DNA from 2 places in the Cellulomonas sp. GbtcB1 genome. Region 2 is predicted to be linked to the other one. Evidence: predicted binding sites of a transcription regulator. Region 2 holds the regulator's gene; the other holds the start of a gene.
The links. The regulator LexA, encoded in region 2, represses DNA repair genes until DNA is damaged. The targets are predictions, from matches to a motif close to TCGAACANNTGTTCGA.
Positions count from the first base shown of each region.

Region 1 (8,593 bases), on a different contig from region 2:
ACCCGATGGCGTCGTTCGCGCAGGCGTTCGTGACCGAGGCCTACCCCGATCTCGCGCCCGGCACGGGCTACGACTGGTTCCCGTTCCCGGCCGTCGACCCCGCGCTCGCGGGCGCCGCGACCGTCGGCGCGGACCTGGTCGTCGCGCTCCGGGACACCCCGGCCGCCCGGTCGTTCCTGGCCTACCTGACCGGCGCCGACGCGCAGGCGCGGTGGGCCGGGCTGGGCGGGTACACCTCCGTCAACCGCGGCGTGCCGGCCTCGGCCTACCCCGACGCGGTGGCTCGCTCGGTCGCGGAGCACCTGACCGGCGCCGAGGTCGTGCGGTTCGGCGCCGGGGACGCGATGCCGGCCGAGGTCCAGTCGGCGTGGAGCGCGGCGATGCTCCGGCTCGTGCAGGACCCGGGCGCGCTGGACGGGGTGCTCACGTCGCTGACGGACGTCGCCGCGGCGGCCGCGGACGGCTGACTACGCTGCGCGGATGGCCACCGTCACCCCGCTCACCCCGGACGACCGCGCCGCGTGGCGCGCGCTGTGGGACGGGTACCTCGCGTTCTACGAGACCACCCTCGACGAGGACACGACGGCCGCCACGTTCGCCCGGCTCGTGGACCCGGGCTCGGGCCTGCACGGGGCGCTCGCCCGGGACGACTCCGGCGCGGCGGTCGGCCTCGTGCACTGGCTGACCCACGCCGCGACCTGGACCACGACGAGCTACTGCTACCTCGAGGACCTGTTCGTCGCTCCGGGCGGGCGCGGCGCCGGTGCGGGCCGGTCGCTCGTCGAGCACGTGCGCTCGTGGGCCGAGCAGAACGGGTCCGCCAAGGTGTGCTGGCTCACCGCCGAGTCGAACGCCACGGCCCGGGCCCTCTACGACCGGGTCGCGACCCGGTCCGGGATGATCCACTACCAGATCCCGCTCGGCTGACGACCGCCGGGCGCCCGGGCCGGGCCGCCGCCGGGGCCGGGCCGCCGCCCGGGCCGGGCCGCCGCCCGGGTCAGGGCTTCGAGTGGATGGTGACCACGTAGCCGTCGGGGTCGCGGAACGAGAACGTCGTCCCGAACGGGCTGTCGAACGGCTCCTGCACGATCGGCACGCCGCCGTCGGCCAACCGTGCGTGCAGCGCCGCCGCGTCGGGCTGGTGGAACCACACCCCGATCCCGGTGCCGAGCTGCCCTGCCGCATCGAGGTCGACACCCGGGAAGGGCACCCGCACCGCGAACGCCGTCGTTCCGGCGGCGCCGGTGGAGAAGACCACGGCCTGGGGGTTCGACGCCGGGAGCCGGGTCAGGCCGACGAGGCGCTCGTAGAAGTCGGCGGAGGCGGCCAGGTCGCGGACCTGGAAGGAGACGAAGTCGGGGCCGGTCGTGCCGGTGGGGGTGGAGTTCATGTCAACATCCTGACACTCCCGCCGGGGCCTGTGTCAAGATGCTGACATGAACGACGCCGCCGACGCCGCTCTCGCCAAGGAGCTCGGCATCCTGCTGAAGGCCACGCAGGCCGCGCTGCACCACCGCATGGACGAGGCGCTGCGGCCGCTCGGGCTCACGGTGTCCCAGTACGCCTGCCTGACCACCCTGCGCGCGGAGCCGGGCATCACCGGGTCCGAGCTCGCGCGGCGCACGTTCGTCTCCCGGCAGTCGATGAACGTGCTCGTCCAGGGCATGGAGCGCCAGGGGCTGGTCGAGCGCGCCGCGGAACCGGGGCCCCGGCGGGAGCGGGCGGTGGCCCCGACGCGCGCCGGCACCGCGGCGCTGGCGGAGGCGGAGGTGCGGGTGGCCGGGGTGATGGAGCGGATGCTCGGCGGGCTCGACGCCGCAGCGCGGTCGGCGCTGCGGGACGCGCTCGGGGCGAGCAGGGACGCGTTGCTCGCCGGCGACGACTGATCGCGCGCCTCAGAACCGAGGTGGTTCGTCAGAACGGCGGTGGGGCGTCGTAGGGGTCGGCGGTGGCGTCGTGGGTCTGCCCGGTGCCCGGCCGAGTCAGGTACCGGTGACCGGTGGGGGTGACCCACTCGAATAGCCCGGGTTCGATCTGCCGTAGTCGGAATCCGCCGTCGGTCTTGAGGCGGTGGTGCCGGTGGCAGACCGGTCCGAGGTTGTCGGCGTCGGTGCCGCCCAGGGGCGCGTCGGGGTCACCGCCGGGTCGGGGGTGGAACTCCTGGGTGTGGTCGAGCTCGCAGGCGCAGGCGGGGACCCTGCAGCCGGGTGCCGCGCAGGTCTTGTCCCGGATCCGGATGAGGTCGGCCAGGGCGGCGGGTGGTCGGTAGCGTTCCCGGCCGACGTCCAGGACCCGGTCGGTGAGCGGGTCGGTGACGACTCGCTGCCAGACCCCGCCGATCGCCAGGGCCCGCGCCTGGACGGCGTCGATGGGACCGTGGCCGTCGAGGTGCGCGGGCTGGTCGTCCAGGCCGAGCAGGGTCGAGGCGGGGATGGTGATCCGGACCTCGGTTCCGGGGCGGCCTGAGCAGCGGGTGCAGCCGCGGCGCGCGGGCGCGGGCGCGGTGGCTCCGGTCGGTGCGCTGGACGTAGTGGCGACGGTCCTCGTCCTGGTCGCGGTCGGGGACTCGGTGTCGCTGTCGGTGTCGGTGTCGGTGTTGTTGTGGGTGTCGGTCGCAGGCTCGGTCCCGGTCGGTGCATGAGGTGCTTCCGCCGGGGGAACCGGGTGGTCCTGGCCGGGCGCTGGGTCCGTCGCGGTGTCCCTGAGCGGGGTGAGGGTGGCGATCGGGATCGGCTCGACCGGGCGCGTGAGCACCACACCGTCCCGGTCGGTGAAGGTCGCCCCGTTCCACGACCGGTTCGGCTCCGGCGGCACCGGCAGGCCCGGGGACAGGTGGATCTCGAACGCCGGACCATCCGACGCGGGGACGTCGCCCACCACCAGGTCCCGCAGCCCGTCGGCGCGCAGCTGGTCCAGGGTCCGGTCGTCGCGGAGGGCCTTGGCGGTCGTCGCGGCGTGGGTCAGGACCCCGTCGACCCGCAGCGCGTCCGCCGCGTCCAGGACCAGCCACATGGAGGCCATGCCGTCCGGCTGCGGGCGGGGGTGGGAGACCTTCCTCGTGCAGCGGGCGCGTTCGCGGCGACTCGCGGCGCCCTCGGGGTCGACCAGCCGGATCTCCCGCTCGACGCGCTGGCGCAGTTCGGCGACGGAGCACTGGTCGGCCTCGGGCAGGACCGCGTCCTCGACGGCGTGGGCGACCTGGAACGGCAGGTCCGCCAACCCGGTAGTCAGGACCTGGGCCTTGGCGGGGTCGAGGTGCCCGACCTCGAGGGCCTCGCGGGTCGCGCCGAGCATCCCGTCGAGCACCAGCGCGCGGTGCACGGTCTTGGTCGCCGTGACCCGGGGCCAGCCCAGGCGCATCGCGAGCTCGTCGCCGGCCACGCACGCCTGCGTCGGCGGGGCACCCGCCAGCGGCGACCACTCCGGGCTCATCTCGTCCCGGGAGGCGAGCTCGGCGATCATGCCCAGGGTCCGGGCGTGCTGGTAGGACTCGATCCGGGTCTGCGCGGCGATCACCTCGACCACGATCGCCGAGGGCAGCACGCGCGGGTCCAGCCTTCGCAGCCAGGCGTCCAGCTCGGGTCCGGGCTCGCAGGAACGGATCGCCTCGATCTGCCGCTGCTCGCCCGTGCGCGGCGCCCCACCGGCCGCGACGACGGGGTCCGGGCCGAAGTCCGTCAGGCACGTCCCGTCGGGCCCGTAGACCGGCAGCACGACGGCGGCGGCCGGGTCGCCGTCGGGGTGTTCCTGCAGGTCAGATGCCATGGAACGACATTACCGACGCCCACCGACACGACCCCGGCGACCGGCCCCTGGCCTGGGGACGGAGCACGTCCACGGCACCTGTGGACGACTCGGCGCCCCGCAGCGGCGGGTCCCGCGCGCGGGGTCCCGCACAGCGGGTCTTGCGGGCGGGCCTCGCGGCCCCGGCAGCCCGAACGGCCGCCGGCACAGCCCGCGACCGATGACGCACGAGAGGCCCGCCCCCCGGCGGGGACGGGCCTCTCGGCACTCGAGTGGAGGTGGCGGGAATCGAACCCGCGTCCGATGACGTGGAACCAGGACTTCTCCGGGCGCAGTCTGCTGCGCTTTTCTCGGCCCCCACCATCACGCAGACAAGTGGTGGACAGGCTCAGTCACGTGAAAGTCCCCGCAGCCCCCGTGACGAAGGCTACGAGCAGTGGCTCCCTAGATGACGCCAGGAACTGAGTCGGAAGCTAGCTCAGGCTGACGGACTTCGAGGCTCGCTCAGGCGGCGAGGGCGAAGTCGGTGCGCTTGTTATCGGCACCTATGGGTTTACACGGATCGTTAGCGAGATAACCGTGTGTCCTCGGCCCGCTTCTCCTGGCTCGACGATCACCGTCGAAACCGATCACCCCCATGTGGAGTTGTCAATCGCCGCGCCCCTCGCCCGGTCGCCCTCACGGGCTCCCGGCCGCCGGCCGCAGCAGGTCCAGCATACGGGTGCAACGCCGCAGCCCGCACCGTGATTCCCGTGGGACTGCCCGCTCGACCTGCGTCCTGCGATCGACCGGGGCACCATCGGCGCAGACGCCGCCGAGGACCCGGGCGGCGCGCACCGCGCGAAGGACCGACCATGCCGCAGCACGACTCCGAGAGCACCCGCCCCGAGGACCTCGACGCCGATCCCCGCGACGGCCGCAGCGAGACCGCCACGGAGCGGATGGACCGGAACTGGAACGAGCTGCTCCAGGAGCTGCGTGTCGCCCAGACGGGCGTGCAGATCCTGACCGGGTTCCTGCTGACGGTCCCGTTCCAGCAGCGGTTCCTCGACCTGGACGACTACCAGAAGACCGTCTACCTGGTGCTGGTCGTGCTGGCCCTGACCGCGACCGCGTTCATCGTGGCGCCGGTCTCGCTGCACCGGATCCTGTTCCGGCGGCACCTGAAGCGCGAGCTCGTGGACTCGGCGGACCGGATGGCGCAGACGGGGCTCGCGGCGCTGGCGCTGGTCCTCGGCGGCTCGGCGCTGCTGCTGTTCGACGTGGTGGTCGGGCGCACGGCCGGGATCGTCGCCGGCGCCGTCACGCTGGCCGGGCTCGCCGTCGTGTGGGTCGCGCTCCCCTGGCGGCTGTCCCACCGCGCGCGCCGCGAGACCGCCTGACGCGCGCCGGCCGTCAGCCCCGCAGCAGCCGCGCGATCACCCGCGACCCCGCCTCCGGCGAGGCGTGCGGCGAGCCGGTCACCGCACCGAGCAGCAGGGCGATGTTCGAGACGCTGACCACCGCGAGCGCGGTGTCCCAGTCGGCCTCGGCCGGCTCGGGGTCGGCGGGGTGCCGCGCGCGCCCGACCTGGTCGGCGAGCTCCGCGAACCCCTCCTCGTAGAACGCGCCGATCTCGGCCCGCGCCTCGGGGTGCCGGACGGCGAAGGACAGGATCTCGAGCGCGAGCAGCAGCTGGGTCTCGTCGACCATGCCGAGCAGTGCCGCGGACACCTTCTCCTCCAGGCCCTCCTCCCCCATCCCGGGCAGGCCGGGCTGGGCCGGGGCGGCGGCGATCTGCCGGCGGGCGACCTCGAGGAACAGCTCGTGCTTCGAGCCGAAGTGCGCGTACACGGCGCCCTTGGTGTACCCGGCGTCGGCGGCGATGTCCCCGAGCGACGCGCCCTCGTACCCCTGCCGGGCGAAGGCGCGCGCCGCGGCGTCCAGCAGCTCGGAGCGCGTGCGGCCCGCGCGCTCGGCGCGCCGCTCCTCGGCACGACCGCCCCCGCCACGTCGCCCGACGCTCTCGGAGGCGTCGGCCAGCCCGCGCGACGCCTCGCGCAGGCTCGCCGCCACCGCGTCGGAGACCTCGGGGACGACGGACTGCACCTGCTTGCCGATGAGCCGGGTCAGCGCGGCGGTGGCGTCGGCGAGGGCGCGGGTCGCGGCCCCGATCGAGTCGTCCGCCGCGTTCCCGTCGGGGGTCTGGTCGTCGTGCGTGCGCGCCATGCCGTCATCCTAACCGCGTCGCGTACCGACCGGTATCCAGCATCGGTCCCGTCGACGTGCCGCGGCTATGACGTGCTGCGACATCCCTCGCCACAGACGAGATACCCACTGGTATCTCATGCCCACATCCTGCTACGTTCCATCACGTACCGGTCGGTATGCGAACCGACCGAGGCGACGAGCGAGGGAGTGCGGAGATGGACGCAGCGGGTGTGCTGACCGTCCGCGGGCTGCGGAAGCGGTACCGCGGGCGCGGCGGCGTGCAGGCGAACGACGGGATCGACCTGGACGTGGCGGCGGGGCAGGTCGTCGGCCTGCTCGGCCACAACGGGGCCGGCAAGACGACCCTGGTGAACCAGGTCGTCGGGCTCGTCCGCCCCGACGAGGGCACGATCCGCCTGGACGGCGTCGACGCGGTGGCGCAGCCCGCCGAGGCGCGCCGACGCACCTGCATCCAGGCGCAGGCCAACGTCCCGATCACGGGCCTCACGCCGCGCCGGGCGATCGAGCTGGTGGGGCGCATCCGCGGCGCCGACCGCGCGGCGGTGCGCACGCGGACCGACGAGCTGCTCGACGCCCTCGACCTGCGCCCCTGGGCCGACACCCCCGCGGAGAAGGTCTCGGGCGGCATCGCCCGGCTCACCGCGTTCGCGATGACCGTCGTCACGCCGGGCCGGCTCGTCGTCCTGGACGAGCCCACCAACGACGTCGACCCCGTGCGCCGCCGGCTGCTCTGGGGCCGGATCCGCGCGCTCGCCGACGAGGGCCGCGCGGTGCTGCTCGTGACCCACAACGTCCGGGAGGCCGAGCGCGTCGTCGACCGGCTCGTCGTGCTGGACCGAGGCCGGGTGCTGGCGGACGACACCCCTGCGGGCCTCACGGCGCACCTGCAGGGCACGCTCACCGTGGAGGCCGACCTCTCCCCCGGCGCCGTCGACGCCGGCTGGCGGTGGCACCCCGCGGTGCGGGAGGTGGCCGGCGCGCGCGGCCGGGAGGTCGGCACGGTCCGCGCCGCCGACGCCGCGGAGGTCGTGCGCTGGGCGCAGGACGAGGTCGCGGCGCACCGCCTCGAGCGGTACGCGCTGACGCCGGCGTCGCTCGAGGACGTGTACGTCGACCTCGTCGGCCACGAGCAGCACGCGGGCCGCGCCGCGGGTGCGGGGGTGGCGGCGTGACCACCGTCCAGCAGACCCTCCTGCTCACCCAGTGGCAGTTCCGCCGGCAGGCGACGATGCTGCCGCTGCTCGTCGTGGTCCAGGTGTTCCTGGCGGTCGCGACGATCCTGGGCTTCGGGCTCGTGATCGGCGACCCGCCCCCGGACCAGGCCCTCTACCTGGCGACCGGCGCCCCGACGATCACGCTCGTGATGGTCGGACTGGTGATGACGCCGCAGATGCTGTCCCAGTCCCGGACGGAGGGCAGCCTCGACTGGATGCGCACGCTGCCGGTGCCGCGCGGCTCGTTCCTGGTGAGCGACCTGCTGGTCTGGACGCTGATCGCGCTGCCCGGCATGGTGCTCGGCATCGTCACCGGCGTGCTCCGGTTCGACGTCCACCTGTCGCCCGCGCCCTGGCTGGTCCCCGCGACGCTGCTCGTGTCGCTCACGGCGGCCGCGGTGGGCTACGGGGTGGCGTCGCTGCTCAAGCCCACCCTGGCGATGCTGATGACCCAGGTGCTGGTGTTCGTGATCCTGCTGTTCACCCCGGTCAGCTACCCGGCCGACCGGATGCCCGCGTGGCTGCAGACGGCGCACGAGTGGTTCCCCTTCGAGCCGATGGCCCAGCTCGTCCGGTCCGGGCTCGCGAGCGACACGTTCACGATGCCCGGTCGCTCGCTCGTCGTGCTGCTGGCCTGGTGCGCGGCGTCGGTGGCGGGCGCGACCTGGGCGCTGCGCCGCCGGGCGTAGGCGCCCGCACGGCCCCGGCGACCCGACCACGGGCGCCGGGGCCGTGCCTAGGATCGCGGGCATGCCCTTCCTCGCGACGTCCGCCGACGCGGCGGAGCACGGCCCGACGACCAGCCTCGACGACGGGGCGGCCCCCGACGGCACCACGACGCTCTACCTGGTGCGGCACGGCCGCACGGAGTTCAACACCGCCCGGCTGCTGCAGGGCTGGTCGGACTCCCCGCTGACGGCGGACGGCCTGGCGGGCGTCCGCGCCACCGCGCGGGTGCTCGCGGACCGGACCTTCGCCGCGGCGTACGCGAGCCCGGCGGGCCGCACCGTCGCGACGGCGCGCGAGCTGCTCACCGCGCACCCCGGCGTCGGGCTCACCACCGACCCCGGCCTCCGGGAGATGCACTTCGGCGACCTCGAGGCCCGCCCGGAGGCCGAGCTGCTGGCGCTCGGCGACCCGGTCGAGCTGTTCGGCGGCATCCTCACCGGCACCTACCCGGGCCTGCCCGGCGCGGAGCGCACCACCGCGTACCTCGAGCGGGTCGCCGACGCGTTCGGGCGCATCGAGCGGGAGCACGCGGGCGGCGGCGACGTCCTGGTGGTCAGCCACGGCGTGACGCTGCTGGCCTACCTGGCGATGGCCGGCACCGTGCCGATGGACCCGCTGGCGAACGCGAGCGTGTCGACGGTCCGGATCGGGCCGGACGGCGAGCGGGAGGTGCGGACGTTCGGGTACGACCCGGC
Region 1 is NZ_JAGXJG010000031.1:24,590-33,182, forward strand. It holds gene KVT14_RS12270 (ABC transporter substrate-binding protein) at 1-467, shown strand, start outside; gene KVT14_RS12275 (GNAT family N-acetyltransferase) at 481-927, shown strand; gene KVT14_RS12280 (VOC family protein) at 998-1,390, opposite strand; gene KVT14_RS12285 (MarR family winged helix-turn-helix transcriptional regulator) at 1,437-1,886, shown strand; gene KVT14_RS12290 (HNH endonuclease signature motif containing protein) at 1,915-3,765, opposite strand; RNA gene ssrA (transfer-messenger RNA) at 4,015-4,381, opposite strand; gene KVT14_RS12300 (DUF6328 family protein) at 4,599-5,126, shown strand; gene KVT14_RS12305 (TetR/AcrR family transcriptional regulator) at 5,140-5,952, opposite strand; gene KVT14_RS12310 (ABC transporter ATP-binding protein) at 6,150-7,127, shown strand; gene KVT14_RS12315 (ABC transporter permease) at 7,124-7,858, shown strand; gene KVT14_RS12320 (histidine phosphatase family protein) at 7,920-8,593, shown strand, end outside.
Region 1: a site for LexA is predicted at 4,033-4,048, ahead of KVT14_RS12290 (HNH endonuclease signature motif containing protein). Genes of this name have one in related genera too.

Region 2 (8,593 bases):
GACTCGAGGTCCGGGGCGGTGCGGGCGACGACGGCGAAGGAGCCGTCAGGGGCGACCGCGGGGGTTCCGGGAGCGTGCAGGAGCGCGAGGTCAGCTGGGATCACGCAGCCGACGTTAATACGCTCGGGGCCCCCGCGGGGCCGGAGCCGCCGCCGCGGGGCCCGCGCGAGCCGGTGCGAGCCGGTGCGGGACGGGCCCGGACGGGTCCGTGCCCGGGCTCGGAGCGGACCACGGGCCGGTCCGGGCCGCCGGGCGACGCCTCAGGCGGTCGGGGCGTCCTCGGCCGGGGCGGGCGACGACGCGGCGCGGGCGGCGTCGGCCGCCTCGTTCTCCGCGCGCAGCACGGTGATCGCCGCCTCGAAGTCCTCGAGGCTGTTGAACGCCTGGTAGACGCTGGCGAACCGCAGGTAGGCCACCTCGTCCAGGTCGCGCAGCGGGCCGAGGATCGCGAGACCGATCTCGTACGCGTCGAGCTCGGCGCTCCCGCTCGCGCGCAGGTTCTCCTCGACGCGCTGGGCGAGCACCGCGAGGTCGTCGTCGCTGACCGGGCGGCCCTGGCAGGCCTTCCGGACGCCGTTGACGATCTTCTCCCGGCTGAACGGCTCCGTGGCGCCGGACCGCTTCACCACGGACAGGCTCGCGGTCTCGATCGTGGTGAACCGTCGGTTGCACTGCGGGCACTGGCGCCGGCGCCGGATCGACAGGCCGTCGTCCGACGTGCGGGAGTCGACGACGCGGGAGTCGGCGTGACGGCAGAACGGGCAGTGCATGGACGCCTCCTCCGGGATGTGGTGCACGCGTCGGGCCGGCGACCGCGGCGACGCGCGCCCGCCCGGACGACCGAGACACGGTAGGGCCCCGGGAGCGGGCGGTGCAAGGCGGATCCGCGGAGGGGTGAACGCGCAGTTCAGCGCCCCGGGAAAGCGGTGCCCGGACAGACGACGAGGGTGGCCGCTGCTGCGGCCACCCTCGTGGGGACGCCCCCGTCCCGTCTCGTCCGGACGACTCGCCTCGTCCGGACGGTTGCTGCACGCCTCTGCGCCCGGCCCGAGGGCCAGGACGACGACGCGTCCCTCGCGGCGAGCCCCCCAGCCAGCCGTTCGAGGTGGCACCACAGTAGAGGCGCGCCGGCCAATTACGCAAGCACAGAGTGCCGTAATCCGTTCGAGACCTCCATGCCCGGTTGACCAGCAGCTTCGGAACCCCGTCGCGCTGCGATGAGACCGTCGCTCACCGCCGCCTGGCTGTGTCCGACGGGACGTCAGGAGCCGGCGGGAAGCAGCAGGACCTGACCGGCCTGGAGCGAGGCGTCCGCCAGACCGTTGAGCTCCTGCAGGCCGAGGACGACGTCCCGCACATCCTCCCCCGGCCCCGCCACGCTCGCGGCGATCGCCCACAGCGTCTCGCCCGACTGCACGGCGTGCGTCGTCACCTCGGTGGCGCGCTCCGGGGCCTCGGCCACCGCGCGGCCGCCCACGAGGCCGCCGAGCACGACCGCCAGGCCCAGGAGGGTGACGACGACGCGACCGCGCCGCGTCAGGTGGAGGCGGCCCTCGCCACCTGCGGCGACCGGCCGACGCGCATCCCCGTCGCGTCGGGCGGGCGCCTGCCGGCGCGCCGGACGGGCGATCCCCGGGTGTGCTGCGATCGCGCTCATCCCCACCACTTCCCTCCTGGGCCGCCGGGCGACCCGAGTCGAACACCTGTTCGTTCGAACGCTTGTACGATGGAACCACACCCCACCGACGATGTCGAGACACGATCGAACAGGTGTTTGATCCCGTCCGTCCGTCCCCCTACGCTCGGTGACGTCGGGTACAGCGCACCACGAGGCACTGACACGCCCGCCCGACGGACCGCCGCGGACCCACCTGCAGGCGGCTGACCTGGGCGGACGGGACGGGAGCGGGACATGGCGAGCGACGGGACGGGCACCGCGGCGGGCCTCGGCGAGGTGGCCGTGGCCGAGCTCGGGGACGGCGACGGCCTCACGCCGCGCCAGCGGCTGGTCCTCGAGACGGTGCGCGCGTCGGTCGAGTCGCGCGGCTACCCGCCGAGCATGCGGGAGATCGGCGACGCCGTCGGCCTCACCAGCCCGTCGAGCGTCAAGCACCAGCTCACCGCGCTCGAGCGCAAGGGCTACCTGCGCCGCGACCCGAACCGGCCGCGCGCGATCGAGGTCGTCCAGCCGGACGACTCGCGCGGCGTCGCGCCGCTCCCCGGCGTCGCCGGCATCATGGGGATCGGCGACGCCGACTCCGCCGCGCGCGAGGGCGCGCCCGAGGCGGCGTACGTGCCCGTGGTGGGGCGGATCGCCGCCGGCGGCCCGATCCTCGCCGAGCAGCTCGTCGAGGACGTGTTCCCGCTCCCCCGCCAGCTCGTGGGCACGGGCGAGCTGTTCCTGCTCAAGGTCGTCGGGGACTCGATGGTCGACGCCGCGATCTGCGACGGCGACTGGGTCGTGGTCCGCCGGCAGCCCGTCGCCGAGAACGGCGAGATCGTCGCCGCGATGCTCGACGGCGAGGCGACGGTCAAGACGCTCAAGCGCGCGGACGGCCACGTGTGGCTGCTGCCGCAGAACCCCGCGTACTCGCCGATCGACGGCGACCACGCGCAGGTGCTCGGCCGCGTCGTCTCGGTGCTGCGCTCCCTCTGACGCGGCACCGGCCGGGCGCGACCCGGCCGGCGGTCAGACCTCCCCGTGCAGCGCGGTGAGCGCGCGCTGCACGTCCGCGGCGTCGTTCCAGACGTGGAACGCCAGCCGCACCCGCCCGGCGCGCCCGGCGACCCGGCAGCCCGCCGCCACCAGAGCTCCGCGACGCCGCCCCTCCGGGTCGGGCAGCGTCACGATCGCGCTGCCACCGGGCCCGAGCCCGAGACCCGCGCGGAAGGCGTCGGCGAGCCCGACGGCGTGCGCCTGGACGGCGTCCCGGTCCGCACCCGCGAACACGTCCAGCGACTCGGCGGCGCCGAGCCACGCCTGCCACGCCGGCGACACGTCGAACCGCCGCGCGTCCCCCGCCAGCCGCATCTCGGGCCCGTAGCAGGACGCCCAGGGGTCGTCGCCCGCGTACCAGCCCGCGTGCACGGGGACCAGCGCGTCCTGCGCCTCCGCCCGCACGGTGAGGAAGCCCGTCCCGCGCGGGGCGCACAGCCACTTGTACGCCGCGGTCACGCTCACGTCGTACCGGGACGCGTCGACGCGGCGCCACCCCGCTGCCTGGGTGAGGTCGCACAGCGTCCGGCTGCCCGCCGCCCGCGCCGCCGCGAGCACCGCGTCGTCGTCGAGCACCGCGCCGGTCGCCGACTGCACCAGCGAGTAGGCGACCAGGTCGACACCCGGCACGACGGCCTCGGCCAGCCGGTCCGCGGGCACGTGCTCGACCCGCAGCCGGCCCTGCGCGAGGAAGGGGAACACCACCGAGCTGAAGTCGCCGTCGACGCACAGCACGCGCGCGCCGTCCGGGAGCGACGCCGCGACCACCGCGGCCATCGCCGAGACCTGCGACCCGATCGCCACCCGGTCGGCGGGCACGTCCACCAGCGCCGCGAACCGCTCGCGCGCGGTCACCACCGCCTGCTCGTACCGCGCCACGTCGAGGCCGCCCGACGACCACCGGTCCACGTCCTCGCGCAGCGCGCGGGCGGTGCGACGGGGTGCGACGCCCGCCGTGGCCGCGTCGAGGTGCCCCGGAACCGGGTCGAAGTCGGATCGGAGATCGTCGAGCGTGCGCATGGTTCCAGGCTCACCGATCGGCACGCATGCGAGCAACGACCAGTTCATCATCAACCCATGCGGCGCACTTATGCTTCGGCGCATGGTCTCCCGGAGCCTCGACGCCGCCGCGCTGCGCCTCGTCCGCGCCGTCCAGGACACCGGCAGCGTCACCGCCGCCGCGCGGGAGCTCGGCCTGACGCAGCCGGCGGCGAGCCAGCAGCTGCGTGCCGTCGAGCGGCTGGTGGGCACGCCGGTCGTGGTGCGCGCCGGGCGCGGGGTCCGGCTGACCGAGGCCGGTCAGGTGCTCGCCCGCAACGCGTCGGCCGTCCAGTCCGCGCTGGACGCGACCCTGGAGGAGGTCGCGGCCGTCGCCAGCCTGCGCGCCGGCCGGGTCCGGGTCGCCGCGTTCCCCTCGGCTGCGGCCACGCTGCTCCCGAGCGCGCTCGCCGCGCTGCGCACCGCCCACCCGGGGATCGGGGTCACGCTCGTGGAGGCGGAGCCGCCGGAGGCGCTGGCCGAGCTCGCCGCCGGCCGGGTGGACGTCGCCGTGACGTTCCGCGACGCGCTGCCGGACCCGCGCCCGGCGGACGACGACCGGCTGCGGCGCGTCCCCCTGCTGCGGGACGAGGTGCTCGTCGTGCTGCCCGCGTCCGACGGCCGCGCCGCCGGCGAGCCGGTCGACCTCGCCGGCCTGGCCGACCGGCCGTGGATCGCGGGCTGCCCGCAGTGCCGCGCGCAGCTCGTCGGCACCTGCGCCCGCGCCGGCTTCGCCCCGCGGGTCGACTTCGCGACCGACGACTACCTGGCGGTGCTCGGCCTGGTCCGGGCCGGGCTCGGCGTGGCGACCCTGCCGGGCCTGGCGCTGGCCGCGCTGCCGCACCCGGGCGTCACGGTGCACCCCGCCCGGCCCGGCGCCGCGCGGCTCGTGGAGGCCGTCGGCGAGGCGGGCACCGCGCGGGTGCCCGCCGTGGTCGCCGCGCTGGCGGCGCTGCGCGAGGCCGCGACGGCGGTGCGGCACCCGCACGTGCGGGTGCCGCGTCCGCGCACCGCCTAGAGCCCGAACCGGCGGGCGACCGCGCGCAGCTGCTCGCCCGAGCGGCGGAGCCCCGCGAGCTCGTCGGTCGACATCGGGACCTGCAGCCGCTCGCCGACGCCGGAGCGCCCGACGATCGACGGGACCGACAGGCAGACGTCGCTGATCCCGTGGTAGCCGTCGAGCAGCGACGACACCGGCAGGATGCGGCGCTCGTCCTTGACGATCGCCTCGATGATCCGCGAGCCCGCGAGCGCCACCGCGTAGTTCGTCGCGCCCTTGCCGGCGATGATCCGGTAGGCCGAGTCGACGACCTCGCGGGCGATCGACTCGCGGACCTCGTGGGTGAGCGGCACGTGGCCCTCGATCGCGTTCCAGTCGAGGATCGGCACGCCGCCGATGGTCGCCGAGGACCACAGCGGCAGCTCGGTGTCGCCGTGCTCGCCCGCGATGTAGGCGTGCACGTTCTGCACGGCGACGCCGGTGTACTGCGCGATGAGGTACCGCAGCCGCGAGGAGTCGAGCACCGTGCCGGACCCGAACAGCTGCGTCGGCGGCAGGCCGGAGAACTTCAGGGCGGCGTACGTGACGATGTCGACCGGGTTCGTCACCATCACGTACACGGCGTTCGGCGCGACCTCGACGAGCGAGGGCAGGATCTTCTTGACCAGGGCGATGGTCGCCTCGGCCAGGTCGATCCGGGTCTGCCCGGGCTTCTGCTTGGCGCCCGCGGTGATCATGACGACGTCGGCGTCGGCGCACGCGGCGATGTCGTCCGACCCGATGACCTCGGCCATCGGCATGAACTGGATGCCGTGCCCGAGGTCCAGCGCCTCGGCCTCGACCTTCGCCTTGTTGATGTCGTAGAGCACGACGCTGCGGGCCGCGCCGCGCATGAGCGCCGCGTAGGCCATGGTCGACCCGACCGCGCCCGCGCCGACGACCGCCAGCTTGGTGGTGCGGCGGGGCTGCAGGGGCGTGCCCACCAGACCCAGCTCGTCGCCCTCGACGTCGTCGATCTGCTCGCTCACGGCGGTCCTCCCGTACGTGCTGCCCGTGCTCGCGCGCCGGTCGGCGCGCTGGTCACGAGGCTAGCGGGCCCACCCGCCCGGGCGCGCCCCGGGCGGGGGCCCCGGGCGCGTCGCGGGGCCGCGGACGCCCTGGTCAGGCGGTCGGCGCGGGCGCCGCGAGCCGGCGGAGCGCCCCCAGGGCCACCTCGCGGTCGGTCGTCCGCCAGAACGCCGGCAGCGACCGCGTGAGGAACTCCCCGTACCGGGCCGTCGACAGCCGGGGGTCGAGCACCGCGACGACGCCCCGGTCCCCCGTCGACCGGATCAGCCGCCCCGCGCCCTGGGCGAGCAGCAGCGCGGCGTGCGTCGCCGCCACCGACATGAAGCCGTTGCCGCCGGAGGCCGCCACCGCCTCCGACCGGGCCGACTTCACCGGGTCGTCCGGCCGCGGGAACGGGATGCGGTCGATGATCACGAGCTGGTTCGACCGCCCCGGCACGTCGACGCCCTGCCAGAGCGACAGGGTGCCGAACAGGCAGGTCGGCTCGTCGGCGGCGAACTGCTTCACGAGCGTCGGGAGCTGGTCCTCGCCCTGCACGAGCACCGGGACGTCGAGCCGCTCGCGCATCGCCTCGCCGACCGCGACCGCGGCCCGGCGGGAGGAGAACAGGCCGAGCGTGCGGCCGCCCGCGGCGGTGATCAGCGCCTCGATCTCGTCGAGCTGCGCGTCGGTGGCGGGCTCGCGCCCCGGGGGCGGCAGGCGGCGGGCGATGTAGAGGATGCCCTGCCTCGGGTAGTCGAACGGGCTGCCGACGTCGACGCCGTGCCACGGCAGCGACGCGGGGGCCGGGCTCGCCGCCGGCTTCGGCACGTCCAGCGTGGTGCCCTCGCTGCCGCCCGGCGCCGACACCGCGACGGTCGCTGCCGTCGCGGTCGCCGCGGCCGCCTCGCCCGCGCCCTCCAGCCCGATGCTGCGGGCCATCGACCGGAACTCGCCGCCGAGGCTCAGCGTCGCCGAGGTCAGCACCGACGCGCGCCCGGACAGCAGGTGCGTCCGGATCAGCCCGTTCACGGCGAGCGGCGCGGCGTACAGCCGGGTGGCGCCGTCGCGCTCGGCGCGGGAGCACCACAGCACCGTGTACCGCTGGTCGTCGGCCTCGGCGGCCATCCGCTCGGCGACCTCGAACAGGGCGAGCACGGACGACGTCGCGATCTTCAGCCCGCTGTCCGCCGGTGCTGCCTCGCCCGCCGCGGGCTTCTCGGGGCGCAGCGCCGACAGCAGGCCGCGCGCCGCGTCGCGCACCATCGCGACCGCCTGCCGGGTGCCCTCCGGGAGCCCCTGGGTGAACCGACCCTCGGGCAGGTGGATCAGCGCGGCGCCGAGGGCGGTCGCCGCCGAGTCGAGCTCGGTGGTCGCGATGCCGCCGTGCCGGCGCGCCATCCGGCCCGCGTGCTCGACGCTGCCGACGGACAGCTCGGCCGTGGACTGGGCGGTGACCCGGTCGGCGAGCTCGTGTGCCTCGTCGACGACCAGCACCTGGTGCTCGGGCAGCACGTGCGGCGAGCCGGACGCCGCCACGCCGAGCATCGCGTGGTTCGTCACCACGACGTCGGCGGACCGGGCGGCGGCGCGGGCGCGCTCCGGGAAGCACTCCTCGAGCAGCGGGCAGCGCTGGCCCAGGCACTCCAGCGACGTGACCGACACCTGGCGCCACGCCCGGTCGGTCACGCCGGGGACCAGGTCGTCGCGGTCGCCGGTCTCGGTCTCCTCGGCCCACTCCCGCAGCCGGACCACCTGCGCGCCGAGCGACTCCTTGCCCGCGTCCTCGCCGTCGGCGGGGTCGGTCGTGGACGGGTGCTCGGCCGCGCCGCGGTCCCCGAGGTCGAACAGCATGCCCTGGTCGTCCGGCGGGTAGCCGCCCGACGTCTTGTGCACGCACACGTAGTTGTGCCAGCCCTTGAGCAGCGCGATCCGGGGCTTGCGGGGCAGCTCGGGGGCGAGCGCGTCCGCGACCAGCGGCAGGTCGCGGGTCATCACCTGGCGCTGGAGCGCGAGCGTCGCGGTCGACACGACCACCCGCTCGTCGGCGACCACGGCGTGCCGCACGGAGGGCACCAGGTACCCGAGCGACTTCCCGGTGCCGGTGCCGGCCTGGACGAGCAGGTGCTCGCCCTTCTCGACCGCCTCGGCGACCTGGTTCGCCATCCGGCGCTGGCCCTCGCGGGGCGAGCCGCCGAGCGCCGCGACCGCCACGTCGAGCAGGTGGTCGACGTCGGGAGCGGGATCGGGCACCCGGACAGGGTAGTCGGGCGCGGGGACACCTCCGGCACGCGGAGGGTCCCCGCGCGGGGCCTCAGCCGCGCTCGACGGCCGCTGCGGCGAGCTCGGTCGCCAGCGCCTGGTCGACCCGGCCGCGGAGCGCGGTGCCCTGCGGCGTGTGCTCCTCGGCGTCGATCTCGCCCGTCTCGTGCACCCGGTGCACCAGGTCGCCGCGGTCGTACGGGATCACCAGGTCGACCGTCACGCCCGGGCGCGGCAGCTGGTCGGCGATGACCGCCTGCAGCTCCTCGATGCCCTCGCCGGTGTGCGCGGAGACCACGACGGCACCGTGCTCCCGCGAGCGCAGCCGGGCCACGGCCTCGGGCTCGGCCAGGTCGGCCTTGTTGAGCACGATGATCTCGGGCACGTCCATGGCGCCCGGGATGTCGGCGAACACGTGCCGCACCGCGGCGATCTGCCCCTCCGGGTCCGGGTGCGACGCGTCGACGACGTGCAGCACCAGGTCGGCGTCGGCGACCTCCTCGAGCGTCGACCGGAACGCCTCGACCAGC
Region 2 is NZ_JAGXJG010000008.1:64,539-73,131, reverse strand. It holds gene KVT14_RS04890 (S9 family peptidase) at 1-104, opposite strand, end outside; gene nrdR (transcriptional regulator NrdR) at 261-770, opposite strand; gene KVT14_RS04880 (LysM peptidoglycan-binding domain-containing protein) at 1,262-1,657, opposite strand; gene lexA (transcriptional repressor LexA) at 1,913-2,656, shown strand; gene KVT14_RS04870 (aminotransferase class V-fold PLP-dependent enzyme) at 2,690-3,736, opposite strand; gene KVT14_RS04865 (LysR family transcriptional regulator) at 3,819-4,772, shown strand; gene KVT14_RS04860 (L-lactate dehydrogenase) at 4,769-5,737, opposite strand; gene KVT14_RS04855 (ATP-dependent DNA helicase) at 5,916-8,054, opposite strand; gene hflX (GTPase HflX) at 8,116-8,593, opposite strand, start outside.